DNA from 3 places in the Paenibacillus lutimineralis genome. Region 3 is predicted to be linked to each of the others. Evidence: a T-box and tRNA genes for the amino acid it is inferred to sense, from the RefSeq annotation. Region 3 holds a T-box; the other regions hold tRNA genes.

What was found. A T-box is a leader RNA that pairs with one kind of tRNA and senses whether it is charged. The one in region 3 lies ahead of metG (methionine--tRNA ligase), so its partner is inferred to be a tRNA-Met.
Region 1: it encodes a tRNA-Met, which carries the amino acid that the T-box ahead of metG (methionine--tRNA ligase) is inferred to sense. The anticodon was not compared.
Region 2: it encodes a tRNA-Met, which carries the amino acid that the T-box ahead of metG (methionine--tRNA ligase) is inferred to sense. The anticodon was not compared.

Annotation. Positions count from the first base shown of each region.
Region 1 is NZ_CP034346.1:1,097,255-1,108,339, forward strand. Features, by position in the region: rRNA gene EI981_RS04610 (23S ribosomal RNA) at 1-1,001, shown strand, start outside; rRNA gene rrf (5S ribosomal RNA) at 1,190-1,306, shown strand; tRNA gene EI981_RS04620 (tRNA-Ile) at 1,380-1,453, shown strand; tRNA gene EI981_RS04625 (tRNA-Ala) at 1,468-1,543, shown strand; tRNA gene EI981_RS04630 (tRNA-Asn) at 1,548-1,620, shown strand; tRNA gene EI981_RS04635 (tRNA-Ser) at 1,685-1,776, shown strand; tRNA gene EI981_RS04640 (tRNA-Glu) at 1,804-1,878, shown strand; tRNA gene EI981_RS04645 (tRNA-Val) at 1,884-1,959, shown strand; tRNA gene EI981_RS04650 (tRNA-Met) at 1,969-2,042, shown strand; tRNA gene EI981_RS04655 (tRNA-His) at 2,081-2,156, shown strand; tRNA gene EI981_RS04660 (tRNA-Gln) at 2,168-2,242, shown strand; tRNA gene EI981_RS04665 (tRNA-Lys) at 2,249-2,324, shown strand; tRNA gene EI981_RS04670 (tRNA-Leu) at 2,355-2,438, shown strand; tRNA gene EI981_RS04675 (tRNA-Gly) at 2,444-2,518, shown strand; tRNA gene EI981_RS04680 (tRNA-Arg) at 2,522-2,598, shown strand; tRNA gene EI981_RS04685 (tRNA-Pro) at 2,625-2,701, shown strand; tRNA gene EI981_RS04690 (tRNA-Gly) at 2,709-2,779, shown strand; gene EI981_RS04695 (cation diffusion facilitator family transporter) at 2,899-3,855, opposite strand; gene EI981_RS04700 (ArsR/SmtB family transcription factor) at 3,873-4,208, opposite strand; gene EI981_RS04705 (glycoside hydrolase family 11 protein) at 4,619-5,254, shown strand; gene EI981_RS04710 (formylglycine-generating enzyme family protein) at 5,440-6,291, shown strand; gene EI981_RS04715 (iron chaperone) at 6,387-6,776, shown strand; gene EI981_RS04720 (carbohydrate-binding protein) at 7,237-11,085, shown strand, end outside.
Region 2 is NZ_CP034346.1:5,439,343-5,450,427, reverse strand. Features, by position in the region: rRNA gene EI981_RS24215 (23S ribosomal RNA) at 1-783, shown strand, start outside; tRNA gene EI981_RS24210 (tRNA-Asn) at 847-922, shown strand; tRNA gene EI981_RS24205 (tRNA-Ser) at 927-1,018, shown strand; tRNA gene EI981_RS24200 (tRNA-Glu) at 1,045-1,119, shown strand; tRNA gene EI981_RS24195 (tRNA-Val) at 1,125-1,200, shown strand; tRNA gene EI981_RS24190 (tRNA-Met) at 1,210-1,283, shown strand; tRNA gene EI981_RS24185 (tRNA-Asp) at 1,305-1,381, shown strand; tRNA gene EI981_RS24180 (tRNA-Phe) at 1,460-1,535, shown strand; tRNA gene EI981_RS24175 (tRNA-Thr) at 1,556-1,631, shown strand; tRNA gene EI981_RS24170 (tRNA-Tyr) at 1,635-1,720, shown strand; tRNA gene EI981_RS24165 (tRNA-Trp) at 1,728-1,801, shown strand; tRNA gene EI981_RS24160 (tRNA-His) at 1,832-1,907, shown strand; tRNA gene EI981_RS24155 (tRNA-Gln) at 1,931-2,002, shown strand; tRNA gene EI981_RS24150 (tRNA-Gly) at 2,012-2,086, shown strand; tRNA gene EI981_RS24145 (tRNA-Cys) at 2,097-2,167, shown strand; tRNA gene EI981_RS24140 (tRNA-Leu) at 2,181-2,266, shown strand; tRNA gene EI981_RS24135 (tRNA-Arg) at 2,281-2,357, shown strand; tRNA gene EI981_RS24130 (tRNA-Leu) at 2,379-2,458, shown strand; gene EI981_RS24125 (LOG family protein) at 2,632-3,219, opposite strand; gene EI981_RS24120 (MazG nucleotide pyrophosphohydrolase domain-containing protein) at 3,216-3,554, opposite strand; gene EI981_RS24115 (elongation factor G) at 3,670-5,619, opposite strand; gene EI981_RS24110 (DUF1848 domain-containing protein) at 5,924-6,796, shown strand; gene nrdD (anaerobic ribonucleoside-triphosphate reductase) at 6,951-9,131, shown strand; gene nrdG (anaerobic ribonucleoside-triphosphate reductase activating protein) at 9,131-9,637, shown strand; gene EI981_RS24095 (YitT family protein) at 9,688-10,527, opposite strand; gene EI981_RS24090 (cation:proton antiporter regulatory subunit) at 10,778-11,085, opposite strand, start outside.
Region 3 is NZ_CP034346.1:4,783,503-4,791,290, reverse strand. Features, by position in the region: gene EI981_RS21410 (copper amine oxidase N-terminal domain-containing protein) at 1-774, shown strand, start outside; gene EI981_RS21405 (DUF2087 domain-containing protein) at 887-1,498, opposite strand; gene EI981_RS21400 (globin-coupled sensor protein) at 1,858-3,606, opposite strand; gene mscL (large conductance mechanosensitive channel protein MscL) at 3,747-4,145, opposite strand; gene EI981_RS21390 (GNAT family N-acetyltransferase) at 4,329-5,075, shown strand; gene metG (methionine--tRNA ligase) at 5,104-6,744, opposite strand; T-box leader at 6,798-7,060, opposite strand; gene EI981_RS21380 (50S ribosomal protein L25) at 7,138-7,722, opposite strand.

The DNA.
Region 1 (11,085 bases), 2.8 Mb from region 3:
GCCCCAGTAAACGGCGGCCGTAACTATAACGGTCCTAAGGTAGCGAAATTCCTTGTCAGGTAAATTCTGACCCGCACGAATGGCGTAACGACTTGGGCGCTGTCTCAACGAGAGATCCGGTGAAATTTTAATACCTGTGAAGATGCAGGTTACCCGCGACAAGACGGAAAGACCCCATGGAGCTTTACTGCAGCTTGATATTGGACTTTGATACGATTTGTACAGGATAGGTGGGAGCCTAGGAATCCGGAGCGCCAGCTTCGGTGGAGGCGCCGTTGGGATACCACCCTGATCGTGTCGGAGTTCTAACCTAGTACCGTGATCCGGTGCGGGGACAGTGTCAGGCGGGCAGTTTGACTGGGGCGGTCGCCTCCTAAAGAGTAACGGAGGCGCCCCAAGGTTCCCTCAGAATGGTTGGAAATCATTCGAAGAGTGCAAAGGCAAAAGGGAGCTTGACTGCGAGACTGACAAGTCGAGCAGGGACGAAAGTCGGGCTTAGTGATCCGGTGGTACCGCATGGAAGGGCCATCGCTCAACGGATAAAAGCTACCCTGGGGATAACAGGCTTATCTCCCCCAAGAGTCCACATCGACGGGGAGGTTTGGCACCTCGATGTCGGCTCATCGCATCCTGGGGCTGAAGTAGGTCCCAAGGGTTGGGCTGTTCGCCCATTAAAGCGGTACGCGAGCTGGGTTCAGAACGTCGTGAGACAGTTCGGTCCCTATCTGTCGTGGGCGTAGGAAATTTGAGAGGAGCTGTCCTTAGTACGAGAGGACCGGGATGGACGCACCGCTGGTGCACCAGTTGTTCCGCCAGGAGCATAGCTGGGTAGCTAAGTGCGGAAGGGATAAGCGCTGAAAGCATCTAAGCGTGAAGCCCCCCTCAAGATGAGATTTCCCAATTAGTAAGACCCCTTGAAGACGACGAGGTTGATAGGCCTGAGGTGGAAGTGCAGCAATGTATGGAGCTGACAGGTACTAATCGGTCGAGGGCTTATCCAAAAATCTAAAATGCAAATGAGTTTCGTATCCAGTTTTCAGGGAGCAAACCTGTATATTGAGTGATTCAAGTGATTACTTAATAGAAGATTGCTTTCAGCATTTGGCGATGCTGATGCCTGAACCAAGACGCATAACCTTTTAATAAGGGATTGCAGGATTTCGAGAAGCAAAAGCTTCGACAAATCACGTTTGGTGGCGATGGCGGAGGGGTTCCACACGTACCCATCCCGAACACGACCGTTAAGCCCTCTAGCGCCGATGGTACTTGGACCGAAGGGTCCTGGGAGAGTAGGAAGCCGCCAAGCGAAACCCCTTTGGGGGATTTTTTTTCGCCAGTATATTTATACATACTATTCGTGGAATCGTGTTCCTTAATGAGGGCCCTTAGCTCAGTTGGTTAGAGCGCACCCCTGATAAGGGTGAGGTCGGTGGTTCGAGTCCACTAGGGCCCATTTGATATCAGTATGGGGCCATAGCTCAGCTGGGAGAGCGCCTGCCTTGCAAGCAGGAGGTCAGCGGTTCGATCCCGCTTGGCTCCACCAATGTTCCCTGATAGCTCAGTTGGTAGAGCACTCGACTGTTAATCGAGTTGTCACAGGTTCGAGTCCTGTTCGGGGAGTTAATTCCCCAGAAAGTGAAGAATTACTGTTAATTCTATTACTTTCTGGGGAACCTAAATACATGGAGAGGTGTCCGAGTTGGCCGAAGGAGCACGATTGGAAATCGTGTAGGCGTCACAAGCGTCTCGAGGGTTCGAATCCCTCTCTCTCCGCCATAATTATCTTTATATACTTTATTACATGGCCCGTTGGTCAAGGGGTTAAGACACCTCCCTTTCACGGAGGTAACAGGGGTTCGAATCCCCTACGGGTCACCATGTATGGAGGCTTAGCTCAGCTGGGAGAGCATCTGCCTTACAAGCAGAGGGTCAGCGGTTCGATCCCGTTAGCCTCCACCATATAATTGACGCGGGGTGGAGCAGTCCGGTAGCTCGTCGGGCTCATAACCCGAAGGTCGTAGGTTCAAATCCTGCCCCCGCAATTAGCTTCAATCTTAACAACTCAATTAACAATATTATGGCGGTCGTGGCGAAGGGGTTAACGCACCGGATTGTGGCTCCGGCACTCGTGGGTTCAAGTCCCATCGATCGCCCCATTTAATCTTATTGGGGATTAGCCAAGCGGTAAGGCAACGGACTTTGACTCCGTCACTCATAGGTTCGAATCCTATATCCCCAGCCATTTTATGAGCCATTAGCTCAGTTGGTAGAGCACCTGACTTTTAATCAGGGTGTCGAAGGTTCGAGTCCTTCATGGCTCACCAGTATTCTCTTAGAGAATATAGTGTGAATGTGCGCGTGTGGCGGAATTGGCAGACGCACTAGACTTAGGATCTAGCGTCTTTGACGTGGGGGTTCAAGTCCCTCCACGCGCACCATACTTGCGGACGTGGCTCAGCGGTAGAGCATCGCCTTGCCAAGGCGAGGGTCGCGGGTTCGATTCCCGTCGTCCGCTCCATTTGCGCCCTTAGCTCAGCTGGATAGAGCGTTTGACTACGAATCAAAAGGTCAGGAGTTCGAATCTCTTAGGGCGCGCCATTTCAATTAAATAACAGTATTTTTCACGGGATGTAGCTCAGCTTGGTAGAGCACCTGGTTTGGGACCAGGGGGTCGCATGTTCGAATCGTGTCATCCCGACCATCATTTTGCGGGTGTAGTTCAATGGTAGAACTCCAGCCTTCCAAGCTGGTAGCGTGGGTTCGATTCCCATCACCCGCTTTAGAAACCCTTGGTGTACAAGGGTTTTTTATTTGCGCAAAAATTCTGATCGTTCATAAGAAAATCCCACCGATCCATTAAGGTCAGTGGGATTTTAGTTTATTCATTAGCAATTGCCATCAGTGCTGGTGGTCATGTTGGTGGTGTCCAGAAGCTTCAGCCTTCACGGTACACAGAATCGAATTGTCATGTCGATGGGCAGAAGTCTCTAATTGAATTGTCATATGGTGAATGTTCTTGTGTTCAAGGTCATGTTCGATTTGACGGAGCAATCGCTCACTGTCAGCAATGGACATTTGATCATCTACAACTGCGTGGCAGGAAAGTGCATTTAACCCGCTTGTAATCGACCAGACGTGTAAGTCGTGAACACTATGGACACCTTTTGTATTTTGGATTGTTTGAATCACTTCGTTCATATCTACATTTTGTGGAGTTCCTTCCATCAGGACATGGAGTCCGGATTTCATAACATAGTAACCGCTGCGTAATACGAGTGCGGCAACAATGACACTTGCGAGTGGATCTGCCCAGCCCCAACCAAAGAACATGATCAGCAGGGCTGCGATAATCGCACCAACGGAACCAAGCATATCACTAATCACATGCAAGTATGCTCCGCGCATATTCAAGTTCTCTTCCACATCCCCACTGCGCATCATAAACCACGCAACAAAAATATTGACCAGTAAGCCGATTGAAGAGATGATTAACATTCCGCTTGAAGCAACTTCAGGTGGATTTTGAAAACGCTGAATTGCCTCATAAAAAATATAGATCGCAATTAATACGAGTGTCACCCCGTTAAGAACCGCTGCTAATATTTCAAATCGTTTGTATCCATATGTTTTATTATAGTTAGCGACCTTCCCACCAAGTGTAAAAGCCAATAGGGCAACACCAAGTGATATGGAGTCACTTAACATATGACCTGCATCAGATAATAACGCAAGGCTGTTGGTAATGAATCCTCCAAAAGCCTCAACAATCATATAGCCTGTAATAATAATAAAACTTATCAGTAATGTCTTTTTATTTGCACCATGTGTATGGTCATGTCCATGATCGTGTCCCATTGTATATCTCCCCTATATTAAAGATGTGCAGCATGCTCAATTGCCTTCTCCAGTAAATTCATAACGTGATCGTCATCTTCTGAATAATACAAAGTAGTGCCTGCTCTTCTAAACTTGACCAATCTTAAATTTTTCAAAAAACGTAATTGGTGGGAAACACTCGATTGGCTTAAATTTAGTATCTCCGCAATATCATTGACAGAATGCTCCCCTTTACATAATAAATGCAAAATGCGAATTCTTGTTGGGTCGCTCAACGCTTTGAATGTTTGCGAAACGACAAATAACGTTTCTTCATCCAAATCTTGCGTTCCGTCATTAAATGCCTCTTTGTATTTCTGCTCTTCACTCATTTATTACACCCCTCTATAAGGATAATCAGATGTATATGAACATATACTCATATTGTCATACATAGATTATAATACTCTCTACAGAATGTCAATCAGAAAGTTCCACATCCATTTCAGTCTTGCCGTTTCCCGAAGATAAATACATGATCAAAGGCCCTGAGTTAGCTACTAGAATTCACCTCTTACATTCTATTTTTTTCAAATATCTAAAAAAAGGACGGATAAACCTTTAATTTGATAAGTTGTTATGTAAACGCTTTATTTCTATAATTTACAAGTAAGGAGGTGAAATTTAGAATTTTAAGGAAGAAAAAACAGTAAAAGTTACGTACTGCAAGTAAAACCGACAGAAGGATGTAGGGTAGTAGTGTAGGGCGTAGTTGCAAATCATATATTTAAGGAGGTATTTTATGTTCAAGTTTAATAGGAAAATAATGACGGCATTACTCGTAGCAGCGATGAGTTTTAGTATGTTTGCAGTGACCTCCAGTGCAGCAACAGACTATTGGCAGAATTGGACCGATGGTGGTGGAACCGTCAATGCGGTTAATGGATCTGGCGGCAATTACAGTGTGACATGGTCAAACTCCGGTAATTTTGTTGTAGGCAAAGGCTGGGGTACTGGTTCACCGTCCAGAACCGTCAACTACAATGCTGGCGTCTGGGCACCAAATGGCAACGGATATTTGACTCTCTATGGATGGACAAGAAACTCGCTTATCGAATATTACGTTGTAGATAGCTGGGGAACTTACCGCCCTACTGGAACGTATAAAGGCACTGTATCAAGTGACGGGGGAACGTATGACGTTTATACAAGCATGCGGTACAATGCTCCTTCCATTGACGGTACACAAACCTTCCAACAGTTCTGGAGTGTTCGTCAGTCGAAGAGAGCGACAGGAAGCAACGTTGCTATTACATTTAGCAACCACGTTAATACATGGAAGAATTATGGAATGAATTTGGGCAGCAGCTGGTCTTATCAAGTGTTGGCTACAGAAGGATATCAAAGTAGTGGCAGCTCTAACGTAACGGTGTGGTAACAGGTCGACTGTGAGCAGGACGATTGATAGGCGACAGACCGATTTTTTAAAGTATTAAGAAAGTCTTTGAATTACTGAATAGCGCCAAAGGCCTGCCGGCTCACAGCCGGCGGCCTTATATTAATTATCTTCTGTAGATGTCTACACTTAACAACTTTTTCCATCTGTTTAAAGGAGATATATCCATGAGAAAATTATTCACTTTCCTACTAGTAGCACTAGTATTAGTTGTCAGCGCTTGTTCACAAGAGAAGCTAGGGAAGAATGATACTAACAATAGTCTTGTATTTGTGGAAGGTGGGACGATGACGAACACGAAGTCCAACTACTATGGAAAAAGTGTAACCATATCAAATTTCTATATTGGCAAATATGAAGTCACTCAAAAAGAGTGGGCCGAGGTTATGGGGTATAGTCCTTCAGGATTCCAGGGAGACAATTTGCCGGTTGAAATGGTAACCTGGTACGACGCGATTGAGTACTGCAATCAGAGAAGTATCAAGGAGGGCCTGGCCCCGTACTACAATATCGATCAGAACAAACAGGATCCGAACAATATGAGCGAGAACGATAATATGAAATGGGTAGTAACGATGAATGAAGGAGCTAACGGCTACCGATTGCCGACAGAGGCCGAGTGGGAATATGCTGCTGGTGGAGGTCAGATGAGCAAGAGCTACACCTACAGTGGAAGCGATAAGGCTGATGATGTAGCATGGTATTGGAAAAATGCCGGAAATAAATACTTATCAGGGGATTGGAATTGGCCAATAATAGAAGACAACAAAAATAAAACCCAATCTGTCGGTGCCAAGAAGGCTAATGAGTTAGGGCTTTACGATATGTCGGGAAATGTAAGGGAATGGTGCTGGAACTGGTATGGAGAAGATCTGGATAGCAGCAGCGGATCTTTTCGGGTTGTGAAGGGCGGCGGCTGGATTGGCGATGTTAGCAACAATGAAATTGCTTTCCGTGGCAAGTTCGAGGCGAATGGCCTTGGCCCTGACCAAGGGTTTCGTGTGGCTCGCAGTGAGTAGATAGTCAAGGCTATGTGGTAAGTAATTACGCATGGACATATGGACAAGCATTGATGTTATAATATTGGGAAGAAAATGATGGAGAGGGAGCTACTATGGACATAAGCAAGGTAACCTATGAATCGATAGATCATTATATTTCCACATTTCCACCGGACATTCAGGAAATTCTCGAGGCGATCCGCCAGGTTATCCGTGAAGCAGCTCCTGATGCAGTGGAGAAGATTAGCTATCAAATGCCGACATTTGCGCAACAGGGCAATGTAGTCCATTTTGCCGCGTTCAAGAATCATATTGGCTTCTATCCAGCACCTAGCGGGATTGATGAATTTGAGCAAGAGCTAGCACCGTATAAAGCAGGTAAAGGAACGATCCAGTTCCCTTTCGGCCAGCCAATCCCCTATGACTTGATCACCAAGATTGTGAAGTTCCGAGTGTCCGAGAATATAGCCAAAGCAGAACGTAAAGCGAAGCAGAAAAAATAAATAATGTTCTCTGCAGCCAAAGCCGCCATTTAACACCAGTGATAAACAGGTGAGGATGGGGGCTTTTTTGTGTGGTTAGGAAAGTGTTCGTCAATCTTTTGAACGATCTATAAATAATGCATCTTAAATATGTTATGTCTGTGTTTCAATGTTTTCCCCCTCTAGGCTTCTGGCACCGGATTGCGATTATTTATCTCGCCGATTCCCGTCGAACAATATGAATCTGCTGTAGTGAATGGAGCAAGCCAGATTCGAAGTGTGAAATCTAGTCCTAAATCGATTGTCCCAGAATAATGATCCTCTAATTTACCCAAAAACCTCATAGATGTTGGAAATAACAGGCTAATTAAGGAAGGTATTAGTAGTATGATGTCGAATATTGGGATTTAAGGGTCTATCATCCTGTTTTAGTTACATCCAATAAAGACTCTCTATTAACTTTTATTGGGGAGGTTTTGTAATGAAGAAATTTAACCAGTGGAGACGGATTTGCGCGATCGTGCTATCGTTGTTGCTCGTCGTACAGATGCTGCCTTGGCAGCCGGCGGCGTTGGCTGCGACTAACGGTGACGAGCGGCGCTTTATTCGCGTAGAACCATCCGTGTTCCAGCCGAGCCAGGGTGAGACGACGCTTATTCGCTGGAATTGGGAGGTGGATCACCCAACCGTTATTAAGCTCGTTAGTGGTGAACAGACGGTGACGGTGATACAAGGGGAGAAGAACTATGCCGGTGGCTACGTTCCGCATGAATTCGTATGGAACGGTCAAGATGAGCAAGGGAATATTGTTGCTGCAGGGACTTACAACATCGTGGTTGAACCGCAGGACCTGTTTAAGCCATATGCGTCTGTACATCCGGTAACGATCCTTGGTGGGGAAGCGAAAGATATCGCAATTAGTCCAAATTTACAGGGGGATCGTTTTACGGTCTATGGGAAGTTGGGTAAAGCGCAGGGCGTGACCGGAGTTACATTGACACTAACATCTAACGGAGATACGTCCCGGCAAGTAGAAGCAACCGTTGAAGAGGGGCGCTGGTTTGCGACAGTGGGCTTGACGCCGTACACGGAAACAAGCATTGAAGCAGAGATACGTGGATCAGGGGCAGGTAAACCGAGCTTGACGGTGACGAATCACCCCTTCCGTTTCTTCGATGAACTGTCACTGTTAGGTTTGCAATATTATGGCGACGCACGTCATAAGGATGATATTTTGGCGGACAATGAGCTGCTTGCTTCCAGTGAAGAGGCAAAGTTTGTCGGGCAGAACATATTGATGATTAACCAGACTCAGCGTGTGCGTATTGTGAATCAAGATCCGGTACTGGGCGGTAATATGGGGATTGCTGACTTGTTTGCCGGTATTAATACGAACACACCGGCTCATATGGGGATGGGGAATAATGTCGGTGTAGCGAGTGACTTGTATATCGGTGGTAGTTTCCCGTTGTTCTTCACTCGGACATACAATTCACGTGATGTTTACTTCTCAGAGCTCGGTAGCTACTGGAGCCATACGTATAGCGAACGGTTGCGGGATTTAGATAAGGCGGTGTTAATTCGCTTTGAAGATGGACATATTGAGCGCTACGATAAGCAAAGCGGTGGCAGTTACCGTGCTGGTGAAGGAATATATAATCAATTAACGAAACAAGGCGATGGCAGCTTTGAATTGAAAATGCAGAATCAATCGAAAATGTATTTTTCCAAACAAGGCCTACCCACCCGATATCTCACAGTGAACGGTGTAGAGATGCGATTGCATTTTACGGGTAACCAGTTGGATCATGTAGAGCGGGAAGGAGGTAAGCTACAGTTCCAATATGATGAAGCAGGTTGGCTCATTAAAGTAAGTGATCACACCGGACGTAGCTTCAGTTATACGAACGAAGCTGGAAAGGTTGTAAGCGTTACTGATGTAGAAGGCAATCGTTATGATTATCAATATAATGATGCCGCTCGGTTAACACAAGTGAACGATGCAAATGGCACCGCTTTACGAAAGATGCAATATGACGACAAAGGTCGTCTAACGGATGTCCGGTTTGTTGATGATAGCGGGCGTACTTATCAATATGATGAAGCTAAGCGCGTTGTTACGATGAAGGAAGGAAGCGGCCTAGAGACTCGGTATTTTTATGATGCTGATCTGCGCTTGACGAAGATTGTTGATGCAGCGGGTGAGCAGACGTTCCGTTATGATCAAGTGCTGAATAATGCTGTTTATGCAGGGGATGTAGGGGATCAGGCAGATAAAGCAAATAGTGAAGATCGTGTTGATACTAAAGATAGCAACAACAGCAAGGCTATCCAAGGCGACATTACCAAGACTCAATGGATTCAGATACCTAATGGGAAGTCAGTCGCGGCAGCTTCGGCGTTAGTGCTGACGATAGCACCTGAACAGCAGTCGGGATCGGATGCTAGCGAAGCTCACCAAGCTAGTCAGGATAAGAAGGATAGTTTAACCCTTAGTGATGATACAAGTCCTGTTGAAGTTGTAGAAAGTGATGATAAAGGTAGCGCGGAGAGTAATGCAGGAAATACAAGCGAAGACGCTGCTTCTGATTCAAAAACGGCTCCATGCAGCGTTGCTTGGGACAAGCAAAAAGTATATGTCGGTGGCGAACTTGTCAGCTATGAAGGTCACACTTGGCGGGCGAAGTGGTGGTCGCTGGGTGAAGTGCCAGGTACAACAGGTGAATGGGGCGCTTGGGAAGACAAGGGTACTTGTGATGGAATTGACCCGGCACCAACGCCTAAACCATGTAATGCCGTTGCTTGGGATAAACAACAGGCATATGTCGGTGGAGAAATAGTTAATTATGATGGTCGTACCTGGAAAGCAAAATGGTGGACACAAGGGGACGAGCCAGGCAAGGCCGGTGGAGCTGGTGTATGGGAGGAACAAAGCGGTTGCGACAATAACAGTGATCCGGGTGAGAAACCCAATCCAGAGCTTGACGAAGTGATCATGGCCCCGGATAACGGGACAAAGATTATACGCGCTGAAATGTTCAATGATAACCGCAGTGATATCTACAACACGCTGTATCCTTGGTACCGGCTACATAATGAGTCTGATAGACCGATAGCTTTATCAGATATCCGTATTCGTTATTTCTTTACAGCGGATAGTAAAGATCGCCTGATTTTCTGGAATGATTGGGCTAGTATCGGTAGCACGCACATCGACGGAGAACAGCGTTTTAAAGGTGAATTTATCTCGCTTAAGGCACCGGGAGTGAGTGTGGATACGGTGCTGGAAATGAGCTTTGAAGCGGATTCAGGTATTTTACAGCCGGGAGAATATGTTGAACTGCATACTCGTATTTCCAAAGAGCGCTGGACGGATTTCACTCAAACAAATGACTTTTCATTTAATTCAGTCGATCCTGACTTTAAGAATTGGGAGCGTATTGCTGTCTTCGTTCGTGGGGATTGGGTATGGGGCAGCATGCCGATTGCAGCCGCTCTGGAAGTGGACCCGCCTACTATTGATCATGAGCTGACTATTCCAGACTATTATTCGAAGAAAACGTTTGTGGAAAGCGGGGATGCCCGCGGTGCCAAGACACATTATGTGTACGACGACCGTGGTAACCTGTTAGAGCAGACGGATGCCCTTGGAAACACAACTAAATTCACTTATAACGAGCAAAATCGTATCACGTCGGTCACGGATGCGCTTGGTCATACATCGATGTATACGTATGACGATAAAGGGAACCTGCTGACAGCAACCGATAGTGAAGGCAACATAACGAAATATGTGTATGACGGCAAAGGGTTACCGAATGAAATCATCTTAGCTGATGGTAACAAAGTAAAGGTGGAGTACGATGGCAATGGTAACGCCATTCAAGTTATTGATGGATTAGGTGCGATTCATAAGCAAAGTTATGACGAACTTAATCGTCTGATCGAGCGGATTGATCCGCAGGGAAATAAATACAGCTATGAGTACACTCCAAGCGGCCTGATCAAACAAGTGATCGACGCACTCGGTCAGAAGCAACAGACGAGTTACAATTCGTTTGGCGAGATTACAGAGTTGATTGATGCCGCGGTCGGGAAAACGATGTATCGGTATAACGAGCAAGGTTTGCTTAGTGAACTCATCGATCCTCTGGGGAACTTGACCCAGTATAGTTACGATGATAGCGGACTGTTACAGCAACTGATCGCACCGGATGGGGGCATTACGAGCTACACCTATGATTTATGGAACAGGGTAACTGCGTTTACCGATGCTGAAGGAAATGTAACACGGTACGAATATGATGCGATCGGTAACCTTATCCGTGAA
Region 2 (11,085 bases), 660 kb from region 3:
TGTACAGGATAGGTGGGAGCCTAGGAAGCCGGAGCGCCAGCTTCGGTGGAGGCGCCGTTGGGATACCACCCTGATCGTGTCGGAGTTCTAACCTAGTACCGTGATCCGGTGCGGGGACAGTGTCAGGCGGGCAGTTTGACTGGGGCGGTCGCCTCCTAAAGAGTAACGGAGGCGCCCCAAGGTTCCCTCAGAATGGTTGGAAATCATTCGAAGAGTGCAAAGGCAAAAGGGAGCTTGACTGCGAGACTGACAAGTCGAGCAGGGACGAAAGTCGGGCTTAGTGATCCGGTGGTACCGCATGGAAGGGCCATCGCTCAACGGATAAAAGCTACCCTGGGGATAACAGGCTTATCTCCCCCAAGAGTCCACATCGACGGGGAGGTTTGGCACCTCGATGTCGGCTCATCGCATCCTGGGGCTGAAGTAGGTCCCAAGGGTTGGGCTGTTCGCCCATTAAAGCGGTACGCGAGCTGGGTTCAGAACGTCGTGAGACAGTTCGGTCCCTATCTGTCGTGGGCGTAGGAAATTTGAGAGGAGCTGTCCTTAGTACGAGAGGACCGGGATGGACGCACCGCTGGTGCACCAGTTGTTCCGCCAGGAGCATAGCTGGGTAGCTAAGTGCGGAAGGGATAAGCGCTGAAAGCATCTAAGCGTGAAGCCCCCCTCAAGATGAGATTTCCCAATTAGTAAGACCCCTTGAAGACGACGAGGTTGATAGGCCTGAGGTGGAAGTGCAGCAATGTACGGAGCTGACAGGTACTAATCGGTCGAGGGCTTATCCAAAAATCTAAAATGCAAATGAGTTTCGTATCCAGTTTTCAGGTGATCAAGCCTGATAGTTAATGTTCCCTGATAGCTCAGTTGGTAGAGCACTCGACTGTTAATCGAGTTGTCACAGGTTCGAGTCCTGTTCGGGGAGCCATTATGGAGAGGTGTCCGAGTTGGCCGAAGGAGCACGATTGGAAATCGTGTAGGCGTCACAAGCGTCTCGAGGGTTCGAATCCCTCTCTCTCCGCCATAATTATCTTATATACTTTATTACATGGCCCGTTGGTCAAGGGGTTAAGACACCTCCCTTTCACGGAGGTAACAGGGGTTCGAATCCCCTACGGGTCACCATGTATGGAGGCTTAGCTCAGCTGGGAGAGCATCTGCCTTACAAGCAGAGGGTCAGCGGTTCGATCCCGTTAGCCTCCACCATACAATTGACGCGGGGTGGAGCAGTCCGGTAGCTCGTCGGGCTCATAACCCGAAGGTCGTAGGTTCAAATCCTGCCCCCGCAATTGATTTCAATCTCATAGTGTGGAGCCGTGGTGTAGAGGCCTAACATGCCTGCCTGTCACGCAGGAGACCGCGGGTTCGAATCCCGTCGGCTCCGCCATTATTCCTAATAACGGAATATGAGTATTGATTTATCAAAAAAAATATGATATAATTTTTATTACTGTCATTATTATATGGCTCGGTAGCTCAGTCGGTAGAGCAGAGGACTGAAAATCCTCGTGTCGGCGGTTCGATTCCGTCCCGAGCCACCATAACATGAATAATGACAAACGCCGGTGTAGCTCAATTGGTAGAGCAACTGACTTGTAATCAGTAGGTTGGGGGTTCAAGTCCTCTCGCCGGCACCACATGGAGGCTTAGCGAAGTGGCCAAACGCAGCAGACTGTAAATCTGTTCTCGTACGAGTTCGGTGGTTCGAATCCATCAGCCTCCACCAGTTTTATAGGGGCATAGTTTAAAGGTAGAACAAAGGTCTCCAAAACCTTTGGTGTGGGTTCAATTCCTGCTGCCCCTGCCATTTCTTTAGAAGAAGAGAATATTTATTATGGCGGTCGTGGCGAAGGGGTTAACGCACCGGATTGTGGCTCCGGCACTCGTGGGTTCAAGTCCCATCGATCGCCCCATTTAATTTTAAAATGAATATTATTGGGGATTAGCCAAGCGGTAAGGCAACGGACTTTGACTCCGTCACTCATAGGTTCGAATCCTATATCCCCAGTATTTATATGCGGACGTGGCTCAGCGGTAGAGCATCGCCTTGCCAAGGCGAGGGTCGCGGGTTCGATTCCCGTCGTCCGCTCCATATATTTTATGGCGCCATAGCCAAGTGGTAAGGCACAGCTCTGCAAAAGCTTTATCCCCAGTTCAAATCTGGGTGGCGCCTTCATTTAAATTTTGCGGGAGTGGCGGAATCGGCAGACGCACAGGACTTAAAATCCTGCGGTAGGTGACTATCGTACCAGTTCAAGTCTGGTCTTCCGCATTGTTTGAACTCATGCGCCCTTAGCTCAGCTGGATAGAGCGTTTGACTACGAATCAAAAGGTCAGGAGTTCGAATCTCTTAGGGCGCGCCATATAAATAAACATATGATTGTGCCGGTGTGGCGGAATTGGCAGACGCGCGCGACTCAAAATCGTGAGGGAAACCGTGGGGGTTCGAGTCCCTTCACCGGCATCACACAGACGGGTTTATAAAATTGCTTAAGGGCAGTTTTATAAACCTGTTTTTGTTATTCTTATCAAGAGGACTACAGAAATACTCCCGAAAGCATACCGTCACTTGGATGCCTCCGGGAGCTACTTGCACTAGGAATTATGAGTAAATTACAGCTGAAGCCGATATTAAATCTAGCTTCTAGCCCGTTGATCCGTCCGATAGGTCTTAACCGCTGGCGGGGTGTAGTTTACGAATTGATCCAGAATACCACTTGGGGTAGTGTCTGTAATGACCATGGAACGATAGTTGTCGTGCATGAATCTCTCTTGAGTCATATGATCGAATAGAGCGATGAGAGAGTCGTAATAGTGGTTGATATTTAGAAGCCCGCATGGTTTATGGTGTAATGCTAATTGTCCCCAGGTCAGGATCTCGAAGTATTCCTCCATCGTTCCGGGACCACCTGGCAGGGCAATAAAGCCGTCAGCCAGTTCAGCCATCTTCGCCTTCCTCTCATGCATGGAATCCACGATAATCAGCTCTGATAGAGTTGTATGGGCGATCTCACGGTCCTGCAAGAAGCTTGGTAGAACTCCTATCGCATGTCCGCCTCTCTCAAGGACAGAGCTGGCGACCTCGCCCATGAGTCCGACGCTTGCGCCGCCGTAAATCAGTGTAATGCCGCGTTCGGCTAGTTCATAACCTAACGCCCGTGCGCCCTCTTGATACACCGGGGATGCCCCAATACTGGAACCGCAATATACTGCTATACTTTTCATAGTTCGGCTTTCTCTCCTTCACTTGAATATCTGCCTTTTAATTTGGCTTGATGGGATAGAAATATTTCTTCCAGAGAGATGTCGTATCTGTTTGCAATAATCATTAAATTTCCGAGCACATCTCCTAGTTCTTCAATTAGTTCCTGTCTGTTCTCTTCAAATGTGCCCTCGATCTCATCCGGCCGGTCTCTGCCGATCTCTAATGCCCGAATGGCTCTTGCCACCTCACCTGTCTCCTCTGCAAGGAAGCCGATGCGTACGAAGATGTCCAGGTCGGACCAGCCTCTGTCCTTATAATGCTGCTTCACCCATTGTTGAAATTCAATTATGTCCAATTCAGAACCTCCAGTGAAAAGACTGACATTCGGAACGAGTGTTCCCTTTTCAGTATATCTTATTATTACTTCAAATTGGAAGCAATAAATGATTTACGAGGAGGTAGAGAAGGGGTCACTGGATAATACGATGAATATGAAGCAAATATGCCTTTCTATTCAGTGGATTAGGGCGGCTTCTGCATTTTTCCGGGGGTGCACCGGTAATGGGATAATACTCTCCCGGCTTAGTGGAGAGAAAGCCTTCTCCTCCTGTAAAAGAATACAGCACCTGCTTCAACGAATCAGTATTACGCACCGGTAGGGCTCCCTGGAGGCTATATCCGTTCGGCTCCGGGGTTGGATCGGAGAATGTGGCCTGCAGCATAGTTAAATAATATAAGGCCTTATTCAAGCTGGATTCCGGAATACGTAGAAAATAGCTGTGGTAAGGCTCGTAAACCAGAGTACTTGCTTCATCAAGCGCCTTCATCAGGACTAAAGGCACGAGATTGCGAAAATCGCCAGCGGTCGTCACCGGACTGGAATATCCCGTATGTGTCAGTGTGACGATCAAATCTCTTACTTCCCATCCATGCAGTCCTTCACGAAGCGTATCTTCAACGGTTTCTTTAATCGCCCGTTGAAAAGGCAAGGGCAGTGAGCCAAGCTCCACTTCCAGACGATATTGTAGTCCCGAGCTGACTGCGCCAGGCTCAATTCGGAGGCCTACTGTTGCATAGAATGGGTTGCCTGCTTCGCCCATAAATTCGACCGCCGACCCGCTGGATACGGGCCTTTCAATACAGATAACTTCGGGATTGGAGAAATCCGCTTCAAGGCCAAATTGATTTTTTAAAGTTTCTTCAATGACTTCTTTCTGAATGTCCCCGAAAATTTTGATGCTCATTTCATGATTCGCAGGGTTCTGTGCATATTGAATGAAAGGATCTTCCGCAGTCAGTTCCGCTAATGCCTCATGAAGGCGATGGGTATCCTCGATTTGCCGAGCGGCAATCTGAATTCGGATCGGCGGTTCCTGGAAAGCGATCACCTTCATCCGGTCGGAGCTCTGTCCGAGAATATCGCCGATCCGTAAATCTGTGCTGAACAGCACAGCTATATCCCCACCGTATACGCAGGAGGTCGGAGTTCTTCCACCGTGCTCCAGCGTCTCGAGCTTCTTGATTTTAAAGCTTAATTTCTCGTCTACATCTGCCCGAACAACGGCAATTTCACTACGAATAGTCAGGCAACCTTCATAGACCCTGATGTATGCAAATCTCTCACCAGTATCGCTCTTTCCTATTTTGAAGACTATTGCGGAAAGAGGAGCTTCGTCTTGATGGAGGTTTATCGGGAAGAATTTTCGCAAATATTCTATTATTCGGTCTACGCCGATCCCAAGAGCGGCCGATCCCGCAGCGACGGGGAAGATCTTGGCTGATCGGGTCTGCACGCACAATTCTGTAAATAGCTCACTATCCTGGATTGTTACATTCTCGATATAGTCAGACAACAGACGCTCATTATGTGCAGATAAGCGTTCCACCCATTCATCTATGTCTAGGTGACGATCTCTCACCGCAACGTTATTGCTGCCTTCATTACTGATTTCCGTTAGCTCAATAATCGGCTCCGTAAGCGACAGAGTGATTTCTTCTATGACCTTGCCGTAATTGGCACCGATGCGATCCACTTTATTAACGAACAGAATCGTCGGGATATTAAGCTCCATTAATGTGTTCATCAGCACTTTGGTTTGCGACTGAACTCCCTCGACAGCGGAGATGACGAGAATTACCCCGTCCAGGATGCTGAGGGAATGCTCTACCTCTGATATAAAATCGGCATGACCCGGCGTATCAATCAGATTGACCTTCACGTCGCCGATCCAGAAGGATACCGCAGAGGCTTTGATCGTGATTCCTCTTTTCCGTTCCAATTCCAAGGAATCTGTTACTGTATTGCCTTTATCTACAGAGCCAACGGCATTGATAATACCTGTTTCGAGCAGAATTCGTTCCGTTAAAGTCGTTTTTCCAGCGTCAACATGGGCAAGTACCCCTATATTTATCGTTTTCATTATATAACCTCACTATTATATTCATTAGATAGAATGTTCCTTTCGTCATATCATTTTTGAATTGTCGCATGCACAACGCCTCCATTTATTTAAGTTGAATTTAGTGTAGCATCATTTGCGACTTTTTAATTGAATTAAATGTAAATTTATGTAAAATAGACATGGAAACTTTAGTTATAGTTGTTTTCGGAATGCGGAAACTCGTAAAATAAAATAAATAGAACTAAAAGGAAGGTAGGTGGACGGATTGATAATCAGTGCTAGTAGAAGGACGGATATACCCGCTTTTTTTGGAGAATGGTTCATGAAGAGGATAGAGGAAGGCTACTTCTATAGGGTGAATCCGTTCAATACAAAACAGGTCAGCGGCTTTAGCCTAAAGCCAGAGGATGTGGATATGATCGTGTTTTGGACGAAAAATCCGCGGCCCTTCTTGAAGCATCTGTCTACATTGGATGACAAGGGATATAGTTATTATTTTCAATTTACGTTAAATGACTATCCGTTTGAATTCGAGCCGAATCTACCGACGTTGGACAACAGGGTGGAGGTATTCAAGAGGCTAAGCGAACAAATCGGTTCGAACCGGGTAATATGGCGTTACGATCCAATCATTATCAGCAGCTTGACGCCAGTGGAATATCATTTGCAGCGGATTGAAGCTTTGGCAGAGCGTCTGAACTCATATACGCATCGGCTAGTAATCAGCTTTATGGATTTCTATGGAAAGACGGAGAATAAAATTAAGAAGCAGCCAAGCTTAAATGATGTTTCGTTCACAGATATAACGAATCCAGAATATAAGGAACAGCTAGAAGAAATGGCGCAGCAGGTAAGCCGTATTGGTCATACTAATGGAATGCAGGTCGAGACCTGTGCTGAGGCTGTGGAGCTTGCTCATTGCGGCATTCAACATGGAAGTTGTGTAGATGGGGAATTGATCTCTGGGCTGCTTGGTAGAGATATTCAGGCCAAGAAGGACAAAAATCAGCGGGGAGCCTGTCAATGTGTCGAATCGGTGGACGTTGGGGTATATAACACCTGCCAATTTAACTGTATTTACTGCTATGCTGTGCAAAGCGAACAAGCGGTGAGTAAGACGTTGAATCATCATGATCCCGACAGTCCATCCCTAATCTATCAATATGATCAAGAGATCGAGATAAGGAAATCGTAATTCGCTACTTCCTTCAAGGCTACTTGTCAAGTGTCCAGCATCACCGTACAAATTTTTTCATTATGTTATACTCTCTGGGCATATTTCGATAACAGTTGGTTTGGCCCCTTAGCAGGAGGGTATTCACAAAAAAATTGTATGAAGGATGAACTAAATGCTAGTAATTAAGCGAGATGGTTCAGAGGTTGCGTTCAATCAGCAGAAAATTATTGATGCGATTTGCGCAGCCATGAACAGTACGGAGAAGAAGGTAGATTTGGAGCTTGCTCATAAATTAACGGACAAGGTGACGCACAAGATCTCCAAACTCGATAAAGTAGACATTGAGCATATCCAGGATGAAGTTCAATCTGCACTTATGAATAGTAGAAGAAAAGACGTCGCCGAAGCCTATATCGGCTATCGTGAGGTCAGAACCTTGAAACGGCGCGAGCGCAGCAGCCTGGATCGGAAGGTGCTTGGACTGCTGGAGCTGACGAATGAAGAAGTACTGAAGGAAAATTCCAATAAAGACGGGGCGACGATACCGACGCAGCGCGATTTGTTGGCCGGAATAATGGCTAAGGACTTCGCTCAGACTTATATGATTCCTAAACGGGTGGTTGAGGCTCATAATAGTGGTGATCTGCATTTTCATGATCAGGACTACAGTCCGTATTTTCCAATCTATAATTGCATGCTGATTGATCTGAAGGGGATGCTCGAGAATGGCTTCAAGCTCGGCAATGCTCAGATAGAGACGCCGAAATCGATTACCACGGCGACTGCGATTACTGCGCAGATTATTGCCCAGGTGGCCAGCCACATCTATGGTGGAAATACGATTAATGAAATCGATAAGATTCTTGCACCCTATGTTCTGGAATCATTTAAGAAGCATTATCGCAGGGGCTTGGAATGGCTGTATTTGCTAGATGAGTCTGAGATCAGCGAGCTCGATATTTCTTGGGAGAATGAAGAACTGCACGAGAAATATGCTCGATGCTTGGACTATGCGAAGAGGCTGACGGAGAAAGAGACCTTTGACGCCTTCCAATCTCTTGAATATGAGATCAATACGCTCGTAAGTGCCAATGGGCAAACACCGTTCAGCACGTTTGGTTTTGGACGTGGCCTGTCCTGGGCAGAGCGGCAGATCCAAATTTCTATTCTACAGAATAGAATCCGCGGTCTTGGTAGGGACGGGAAGACGGCTATTTTCCCTAAGTTGATCTTTGCTATAGAGGATGGCGTTAATCTGAAACCAAGCGACCCTAACTACGATATTAAGCAGTTGGCCTTGAAATGCAGTACGCTGCGCATGTATCCGGATATTATATCTGTTCCGAAGGTGAAGGAGATTACGGGTTCTTTCAAATTCCCAATGGGCTGTCGTTCTTTCCTGGGTGAATACGAGGAGAATGGTGAGCTGCTGCATGACGGACGCTTCAATATGGGGGTTGTGACCGCTAACCTACCTCGTATTGCCATTCGTGCCCAAGGTTCGGAGGAGAAATTCTATCGTCTTCTGGACGAACTGCTGGAGGCTTGTAAAGAAGGGCTGCTATATCGTATTGAGCGGCTAAAAGGAGTTAAGGCCAAGGTTGCTCCTATTCTATACATGGAGGGAGCGGCGGGCAGCCGACTTCAGGCGGAAGATACGATTGACCACCTGCTGGAGAATGGTCGGGCAAGCATTTCGCTTGGTTATATCGGTATTCATGAGACGATGATGGCCTTATACGGTAAATCTATATTTGAAGATGAAGTGCTCCGCGCCAAAGGCTTGCAAATCGTCGAATATTTAAGTCGTAAGACAGCAGAGTGGAAGGAAGAGACGGGGTACGGCTTCAGCTTGTATTCAACCCCTGCGGAATCCTTATGCTACCGCTTCTGCAAGCTGGATGAGAAGAAATTCGGTGTAAATCCTGGCGTAACAGATAAAGGGTATTACACAAATTCCTTCCATCTTGATGTGAATAAGAAAGTGACTCCGTTTGAGAAGATTGAATTCGAGCGAGTGTATCCTCAGTATGCGAACGGTGGCTTTATCACCTACTGCGAGTTCGACTCCTTGGTGCACAACCCTGAAGCATTGGAGGCCGTATGGGATTACGCCTATGAAAGAGTACCTTATTTCGGGACGAATACACCGACCGATAAATGTCTGGAATGCGGATATGAAGGGGAGTTCGGGGCAACGAACAGCGGATTCCAATGTCCAAACTGTGGCAATAGCAACCCAAAAACTTCATCAGTCATCCGGCGCTGCTGCGGTTATTTATCCGAGCCAAGCCAGCGTCCGTTCAACGCCGGTAAACAAAAGGAAGTTCTGTCCCGTGTTAAGCATATGTGATGCCCATGTATATTGCTGATTATAAGAAGTTTGATGTAATCAATGGAAAAGGGCTGCGGCATTCGCTCTTTACTTCAGGCTGCACGCATCACTGCAAGGGCTGCTTCAATGCGGCTACGTGGAATTTCAGCTATGGGACGCCTTATACGAAGGAACTAGAGGATCGGATCATTGCTGATTTGAATATGCCGGATGTGAAGATAGCAGGGCTATCTATTTTAGGAGGCGAACCCTTTCAGAATGTGGAAGTTCTGTCCCCGTTAATCTCAAGGGTCCGCCGTGAATGCCCTGGGAAGGATATTTGGATCTGGTCCGGATATACCTTCGAGGAGATTATTGCTGATGCCAATAAGCTGAAGCTGCTGTTAGACTGTGATGTTCTGATTGACGGTAAATTTATGCTAGAAGAGCGTAATTTGAAGCTGAAGTGGCGTGGCTCGAACAATCAGCGAGTCATTCATATCCAGGAAAGCCTGATAGCAGGGCAAGCTATTTCATACGAATAAATAAGGAGAAGCCGCTCTTTCCGTTATCATTGGAAAGAGCGGCTTCTTAATTAGCTTTTGATCGTTATTTCACTATGTGGATCACAATTTTTAACAATGGATTTGAGACGGTTGAGCTCCCAGCGATGGCATTTGCAATAGAGTAGCGCATCCTGACTTGAGGACGTTTCCTCATAGCTGGAGTCACGGTTCAAATAAAGAGCGATCTCTTGCCGAATTTCTTCACTTTTACGGCTGCTGATCATTACAGAGACATGCAGTCTTATACCACGAAGCGACAGTTTGACCGATTCAAATACGAAGATATAAGCGATGACTGAATGAGTTGCCTGTTCAAAGCCAATCAGCCAAATGGCACTGACGAATATAAGACAGTTGAATAGCCAGATCATTGCCTCTGTGGATAGTGGCAATTTGCAGTGTAGCCAATCGAATAGCTTCTCTGATGCATCCAGGGCCCCGCCGAAGCGAACGGCGAGACCGACCCCAAAGCCTAATGATAATCCGCCGGCGAGTGCAGCCGGAACCGGATTACTGGTAAGCGCCGGGAAGGGATGGAGCATAAATGATCCGAGCGATAGCACAAGCAGTCCCAGAATGGATAGAGATGTGAAGCCGCCGATTCGCTTCCAGCGCTGCAGCATGAGCAGCGGCAGATTAAGCAGAAATAAGAACAGGCCAAGCCTCATCTCTGTATAAAAGGCGAGTAATGCCGATAGTCCGGTCATCCCGCCTACGATGATTCCGTGTGGCATCAGGAACAGCTCCAGGCCGATAGAAGCGAGTAACGCTCCGGCAATGACACCCAATACCTTCGTAAGCCGGGAGTCGGGACCTTTAGCGTGAAGCTGCCGCTTCACGGGAGAGAATAACGTGAATTTGCCGTTCAAGTTCAATTCCCCTTTCCAAACCGTATTGCCTGGCGGGATAGTTATAAGATACTATCCGAAAAGCAGCGGTTTAGGAAGGACAGTTCTCTTCCTGAAGTATGCTTTGTTAGACCAGGCGTTTGTGATAGGGTACACCAATGGCACTGGAGGAACGTCTTTAGTAAATAATCGATTTGCCGGATTAAATCAGGCTGGCGGTAGCACTAAGGCTCCATACGCCAACCTGACCTTAAATCCGATTTGCTCTAAATCATGAAATTCCACTCAATAATATCTGTCTAATCTGTTGCTGATGAAGACGCTCGCCAAGAACAACTACCAATGCATCCGAAGTAAGTAGTAAATCCGGTCCTGGATTGATGTGTTTGGAATGGTTCTTCTCAATCACCGCGATAATGGTAGCTCCGGAGCGCTGGCGAATGCGCAGGTCACCGATCGTCTTGCCGATCGCTTTATACTGAGGATCAAGTCTGTACCATTCAATAATAAGATCACCAAGAGCAACTTCGATATTTTCGAGAGCAGTCGGTTTATAGGTTATTCCGCCAATAATAGCTG
Region 3 (7,788 bases):
TCTAAGGGAGCCACTGTTGGGGCGATCCATGGTGAATTGATTGAGAGCCTGAATGAGTTCCTGAACAATTATGATGCCAGTCTGGAGGAAGCCCTGAAGGAAACTCCAGAGCTGACGACGGTACTCGGCAAAAATTCCACATTGAACTTGGATCTATACTTCGATGGTAAACAAAATATTCGCAAACAAAACCTTGATCTTGCCATCGCACTTCCTGCTGATGAGTATGTTCCGTTCTCGGCCATCAAGCTTCATACGGAGAGCGAGGTCTGGAACATCGGCGCTGAAGTATCGATCGACAAGATCGATACAAGTGCAGGCGTGCTTGATATTACAGAGGGAGACTTTACTCCAGGACAGATGCTGCGTAATTTCGAAGCAGACTCTTTGGCGTATAAGACACTCAAGAATGATTTGAAGATCACAGAGAAACTGATTTGGCTTGATCCCGAGGATGAGTACGACGGCATCATTTCCAAGAAAAATGTATCCTTTGCACCGCTACGCTATTTGTCTGAACAACTGGATGCAGAAGTGAAGTGGAACAAGGGTTCCAAACAAATCGTTATCATCGATGATCTTAACGGTCGGGAAATTATGCTAACGGTTGGCTCCGACAAGGCAACAATCGGCGGCCAGGCTGTTACACTGCCACAGCCTGTATTCGTTCATAGCGATGGTACTACCTATGTACCGCTTCGCTTTATTGCTGAATCACTGGGCGCAACAGTAACGAAGGATGCAGATGGCTGGATTATTATTGAACGTAAATAATACTTGCCGTTAAAGTAAGAAACAACCATAGTCCCTGATTAAGGGATTGTGGTTGTTTTTTTGCTATACAGCATCTGCACGGATAACTGGGAATAGAAAGTGGAGGTCTCGTTTAATTCAACGTCTCCCATTTCATCCACATCTCTGGAGGGTTCATGGTGTATATTCCGTTCTCGCGACTCATGAATTGATGCATGATGAACTCCCGCCGGATCGTTGCAAAGTCATCATGATATTGCTTGATAAATTCATTGATTTCTTTCTCAGTATAGCTACGTCCTTGCTCTAAGCCGCTGATCATATGCTCCAGCACGATTAACTTCTTCTTCAGTTGAGCCGGAATATGCTGCAATCTTCCCGCTGACGTGAAGAAATTGGATAGCACAGATTGCTTAAGCTTTTGATTTCGATCTTCCATCGGATGATCCTCTCCTTCGGGCAGCCGAGTAGCATTCTTATAAATGATGTTGGCCGTCGCGGTTCCATAAGCGTTGATAAAATAGTGGTTCAGTGAGAAATAGATCGTATTCTTCTCGCGGCGTTCATGGATCAGACTCGCGGCGCGAAGCTTGGCCGCATGATGCGTGATCGTGGCCGGCGTAACGAATAACTTCTCGGCTAGCACCTGCCCGTTCAGCTCGCCCTCAGCCAGCAGGATCAATATTTTGATCCGGGTTGGATCGGCCAGCGCTTTATGGTAAGCAACGATTTTGTCCAGCTGCATTAGCTATCACCTCTGCCAATATGTCGTTAAAAAATATAATTTAATATACACCTAATTTAATATATGTCTAATTAGAAGTAAAGACTTATTCCACTGCATTCAAAAAATAAACCGCCTGGTAAATATCTTACCGGACGGTTTTGCTTGTTCAGTGAGTCTTATTAACCGATTATGATGGTATTGCGGTTTCAAGTCGCCGAAGGCCGGTGCAGGAGCATCGCGCTGTTTTGTACTAGTTTGGGTGGAGGGTAGACTGCTACCGACGCTATTTCTGGCAATGATGACATAATAGTTAGGTCGTCCTAAAATCAGCCTGAAATCCTGCTTTAATAGGATCTCTGGCTATCGAAAAAAGTAGATTATGCTTGTTTGCTGCGCGCTTGTTGAATGATCTCCTGCTGAAGCTGGTCGAGCGTCTCAACCATATTTTGTGAAGCAAGCTCCAATTCTATGATCCGCTTGTCCGCTTGCACATGCTGGTTGGATTGAATATAACCCATAGCTTCATTAGCTAGATGATGGACACTTTCGTGCCGTTCCTCTAAAGAGCGAAAAGTGGACAGGGATGCTAGCTTAGAGTTGTCCTTGTTCTGCTCATTCCATTGAGTTAATCGGCAAGGCTCTTGAATCTCGTCTCCTTGGTGATCCGCATGACGGAAGCCAAGTGCAGCATTGTATACCCACCAGCGTAATAACAGATGATCTGTTTTTACGGTACGCAATATTTGCGAGTGGCTGAGCTGAGAGTTTATTTTAAGCGCTTTCAATCGTAAGGAGTCAACTTTGCGGCTTACCTCGTAAATATCCTTACCCGTCGCGCTGGCGAATTGTTGGATTTCCTCCTGGTGACGAAGCAAAGTGGAGGTTCGTTCAGTAATATCGCTTGTAGCTGCGGCCTGTTGTTCAACAATTGAGGCGACATTGGCCGTGAAATCACGGAAGCCCTCAATGCGTTCCATAATCTGCTCCAGACTGTCAATCGCTTCACTCGTTGTCTCTACGCGCTCAGTGATATGTGAACCCATCGACTTCGTCTCCTCTCCAATTCTTTTGGCCGTATCAGTGAATGTTGTGATCACCTTGGTAATTTGTCCAACGGCTTCCTTAGTCTGTTCTGACAGCTTGCGCACTTCACTCGCTACGACAGCGAAGCCAAGACCCTGCTCTCCGGCTCTAGCTGCTTCAATGGATGCATTTAGGGCAAGCAGATTGGTCTGATTGGCAACATTATTGATAACGCTGATAATATCCGTAATACTATGAACCGATTGTAGAAATTGCTCGAAGTGCTGGCTGGAACGTGAGACATCCTGGGCCGTATCGGAGAAGTCCTGAAGTGCCTCTCGAACGGAATGCTCTACTTGCTTGGCCTGTCTCATCATGTCTTCGGATTGATCGCTTAGCTGAACGGAATGATCGGCCACCTCCTGGATCGAAGCAGTCAGTTCCTGAGCCGCGGAGCTAATATTCGTCGTCTCCTGTAGCGACAGGTTCACGGAATCGATCAGCGGTTTTACTTTATCCATTTGAATCAGTTCTTCGATGATCTGGCTGTTGGTCTCTATGTACTGGAAGTCGTGGGCTTCGTTGTAGGCTTCAAGCACAAGCTGAGAATCTAGCATCAGTATGCGCTGCAAGGAAATGATAATCTCAGCAACTTCGCTGGCCCGTGAGAACTTACGGACGATGGCCGGAACGAGAATCTCGTAGATTCTTGTATAAGATCCGATGAACCATTCAGGCGACAGCTTGATACGATTATGGATGAAGCCGATTTTTTTACGGGAAATGATATATTCTTCGTTAAACTCTATTCTCGGGATTGATTTCAGATATTCAATAAATGTCTTCGATAGACGCTCTCTGGTACTGTGATCATTAATAATTTGTAGCATTTCGGGAATTCGGAACAGCATATCATAGTTGCTATCGGTAATAGGCTTGGCCAGATTATCGATTAATTCCGTAATCTTGCGCAGATTGTTCAGATCTGACTGACTGATTTGCAGGAAGGATAGCTTCTGTTGAAGCGCTTGCACAGAGGTAAGATCGGATTCGGTGAGAGCCACTGGCGCCCCGGAATCTGTTTTATGGCGCATACGGAACATGGTAATAACCTCTTTTCATATGTAATTTTATACTGTACACCTATTTTTTCTTCTACTGGGATAAATTTCTGTCCATCGCATAGAAAAAGAAGATACCCACCTAATCATGGCAAGCATCCTCTCTTAGCAATAGTTGATTGTTATTCAGCCGTTTTGTTATTTTGCTGTCTGAGCAAATCGCGAATTTCTGTGAGCAAGACTTCTTCATTCGATGGCTTAGGAGCTTCCTCCGCAGCGGGCTGAGTCTCTTCTTTGCGTTTGAATTTATTAATAGCCTTGATGAATAGGAAGATAGCTGCTGAGACGATCAGGAAATCAATAACGGTCTGTAGAAATGCGCCGTAAGTCAGTGGGGCATCTCCAATGGTCAAGACCAATCCAGACAAGTTAATGCCGCCAAGAAGAATACCGACCAGTGGCATAATGATATCACTGACGAGAGAAGCGACGATTTTACCAAAAGCACCACCGATGACAACGCCGACAGCTAGATCAAGTACATTGCCTTTAAGCGCAAATTCTTTAAATTCTTTGAGTATGCCCATTTGTTATATTCACCTGCTTGTTTAAAAATAATGATTCCTATTTAAGAATCCATCTTTGGTAATATATCAATAAATATTGGATTATGCAAGAATACTGGAATAGTAGGAGATTCATTATATTGAATATTTATTCATATAATAGTATTATAATTTGAAAGTATAAAGAGGGGAAAATCAATGGATAGTAGATCGATTGAGGAATTATCATTGAATCATTGGCCATCGTTATCTACGTTATTGTATGATGGTTGGTTGCTGCGGTTTGCGGACGGATATACGAAGCGAGCCAATTCGATAAGTCCAATCTATGGTTCAACCGATGATCTACATCAGAAGATAGGCGAGTGCGAGCGACTGTATGGAGATCAATTGCTTCCTGTGATTTATAAAATAACTCCATTCGTACGTCCGGCGCATTTGGACGAAGTGTTAGCGGAACGGGGATATTCGCAGCTTGATATCACTAGTGTTCAGGTGCTGGACCTGAAGCATATCAGGCAGCCGCGACTGGGATCAGTGAAGGTAAGCGGAGAGGCCGACTCGGAGTGGATCAATACTTTTTACCGAATGAGTCAGGTTAAGGATGAATACAAAGCGACGATGGTCACCATGCTGGGCAATATCAAGACCCGCAAGGCCATGATTAGCTTGTATGTTGATGGCAGAGCCGTGGCCTGCGGCTACGGAGTGATAGAGCGGGAATATCTTGGATTGTTCGATATTGTTACAGACCCGGATTACCGGAATCAGGGCTATGCGGAACAGATGATTCTTCATTTACTACAATGGGGCAAGCAGCATGGAGCTAGGCACAGCTATTTAGCGGTGGTTGCTAATAATGCGCCTGCCCGGCGGCTGTATGAAAAGATTGGGTATGCGGAGATTTATAGGTATTGGTATAGGGTGAAGGAGATGGAAAAGTAAGGGGAGGGGCAGTTTGCCCCTAATAATCTTATTGTTTCTGTTTATGCAACCGATGGACTTCTTCATCTATCTGTTTAGGATCTATCCGTTCAAATAGGAGATCTATTTTATTGATTTGTTGATTTACTGGAACGGAAATGAAACTCCAACTCGCAGGTCCTAAGTTAAGAAATCCTCTTATTTTCTCGCAAGAAAAAGGTAAAAAAGGCTGGAGTAAATTAGCCAGATTCGCGATTATCTGAACGCAATGGTAGAGTGTGTTCCCGCATAGCTCTTTATTTTGTTTGAACTGAGCCCAAGGCTTTTGTTCATCAAAAAATTTATTGGATTGGCGTACAAATCTAAATATGAGTTCTAGAGCCTCTTTCAGCTGACCATCTTCAATTAAGGCTCCAGACTGTTGATATAAGTGATTGATATCCGTAACATATTCTCCCTCTAGCCTTCCATTGGGGACATGACCATTAAAGGATTTATTAATAAAAGCCAGTGTACGGTTAACAAAGTTACCAAATGCGCCGAGCAATTCTCCGTTATGGCTATAGATAAATTCTCTCCAGGAAAAATCGGTGTCCCGTTTCTCTGGACCGTTAGCAATCAAAAAATAACGTATAGAATCTGAATCATATCTGCTTAATATGTCAGGAAGCCATACGGCCCAGTTTCGACTCGTAGAGAATTTTTTGCCCTCCAAGGTTAAATATTCGCTCGAGATGATCCGATCAGGAAGATGGAGACCTTTTACTCCTAAAAGGATCGCAGGCCATATGATGGTATGAAAAGGGATATTGTCCTTGCCGTGGACATAATAGGCTGTAAGGCTGTCCTTACTATCTTTCCAGAATGGTTCCCAATTGCTATTGTATTCTTTTGCCCATTGCTTACTAGCTGATAAATACCCACTTACCGCTTCAATCCATACATAGATTTTCTTGTTGTTGTATCCATCGACTGGAACATTAACGCCCCATTCTAAATCTCGAGTAACCGCACGATCCTGCAACCCATCCTCCAGATAGCGTCGTGTTAATTTAATCGCATTATCTCCCCATTTATGAGCTTTTCCCACGTAATCCATTATTTCAGCCTGAAACTTGGAGAGCTCGAGGTAAAAGTGTTCTGTCGGTCTTTCGCTTGGGGGATCACCACAGGTCTTGCAGGTCCTATCCAGCAATTTAGAGGGATCAAGTAATGTTGAACAAGCATCACATTGATCTCCACGAGCATGGCTTCCACAAACCGGACAAGTACCTTCAACGTATCGATCTGGCAAGAAGCGCTGCTCTGTCTCACAATATGCTTGGCGTTCGGTCTTTCGGTATAGATAACCGTTATTTAGCAGCTCAAGGAATAACTCCTGCACGATGCGATGGTGATAGTGTTGATCTGTTCGTGTATACAGGTCATAAGTGAATCCCAGTTTAGTGAAGCAATTTGTAAATTCCTCATGAAATTTAGATGCAATCTCTTGGGGAGAAATCCCTGCTTGGCTCGCCTGAACAGAAACAGGGGTACCGTGACAATCACTGCCGGATACGTATAGTACATTATCTCCTTTTGCCCTAAAATAACGTGCTAGTACGTCACCAGGCAATACACTTGCTAACCTTCCTAAATGCAATGAACCGTTAGCATAAGGCCATGCTCCACCAATAAAAATATTCGCCATTTTGTCTCCTCCTTGATTTTATTGTTTATGAAAACGCAAAAAACTCTCATCCCAAAAGGGACGAGAGTTGTGCTCACGTGGTACCACCCAAATTCATTCATGCCTTGCGGCATTCACCTCTTCAGGTACGACGCTGTTATGCGTTTATACCCTAGCACACTAACGGATGCGGGTTCCGGCGCAGCCTACAACCAGATGAGGTTTCGATGCGCAGCTCTGAGACCATATTCCCAAAGTTTCTCTTTGCTCCTTTTCAGCGAGGGGAGCTCTCTGTTAAAAGTTAGCCTTTGGTACTCTTTCTCTTCATTGCTTTTCATAATTTTCAATTTATTGGGATTATACTGAAACAGGTTAAATAAGTCAAGGCATAACTGTAATAGTTTAATTTATATATTAAGCTTCGACGGTCGCCTCGATATCCTCTGCCTGAACCTTCGGAGTCACTACCGAGACAAGCAGCTCGTTCGTGGCCGAGATCAGGACGAGCCCATCTGGAAGCTCAATGTCGCCAACGTGGATGGATTCCCCGATTTCAAGATGACTGATATCCACGATAATCGAACCTGGAATCTTGTCCGGGAAGGATTCGATTTCAATAAAGGTACTTTGGGTTTGGACGATCCCGCCCAGCTTCGTACCTCTCGGAGTACCAGCGAACTCGATGTTGACCTTGGTCCGCACCAGTTCATCTTTCTTGACACGAAGGAAATCCACATGAATATATTCCTGTGTTACCGGATCGCGCTGAATCGCCTCCAGAAGAACAGGAATCGAGTCATGATTTTCAAGATTCAGTTCAATAATACCGCCACTGCCTCGTCTTATCCATTTACCGAATTCCTTCGTGGACAAATGGATGTTCTGATTATCTGTGCCAGATCCGAATACAACAGCAGGAAGCCGTCCCGAATTCCTCAGTCGCTTCAATCCCGTTCGATTCATAGGTATACGTTCTTCAACTTGAAAACATGTTCTCATCATACTACACTCCTCTGAAATAGTTGGTATTCAATGCCCTCAAAATCTATCGTCTATATGACTACG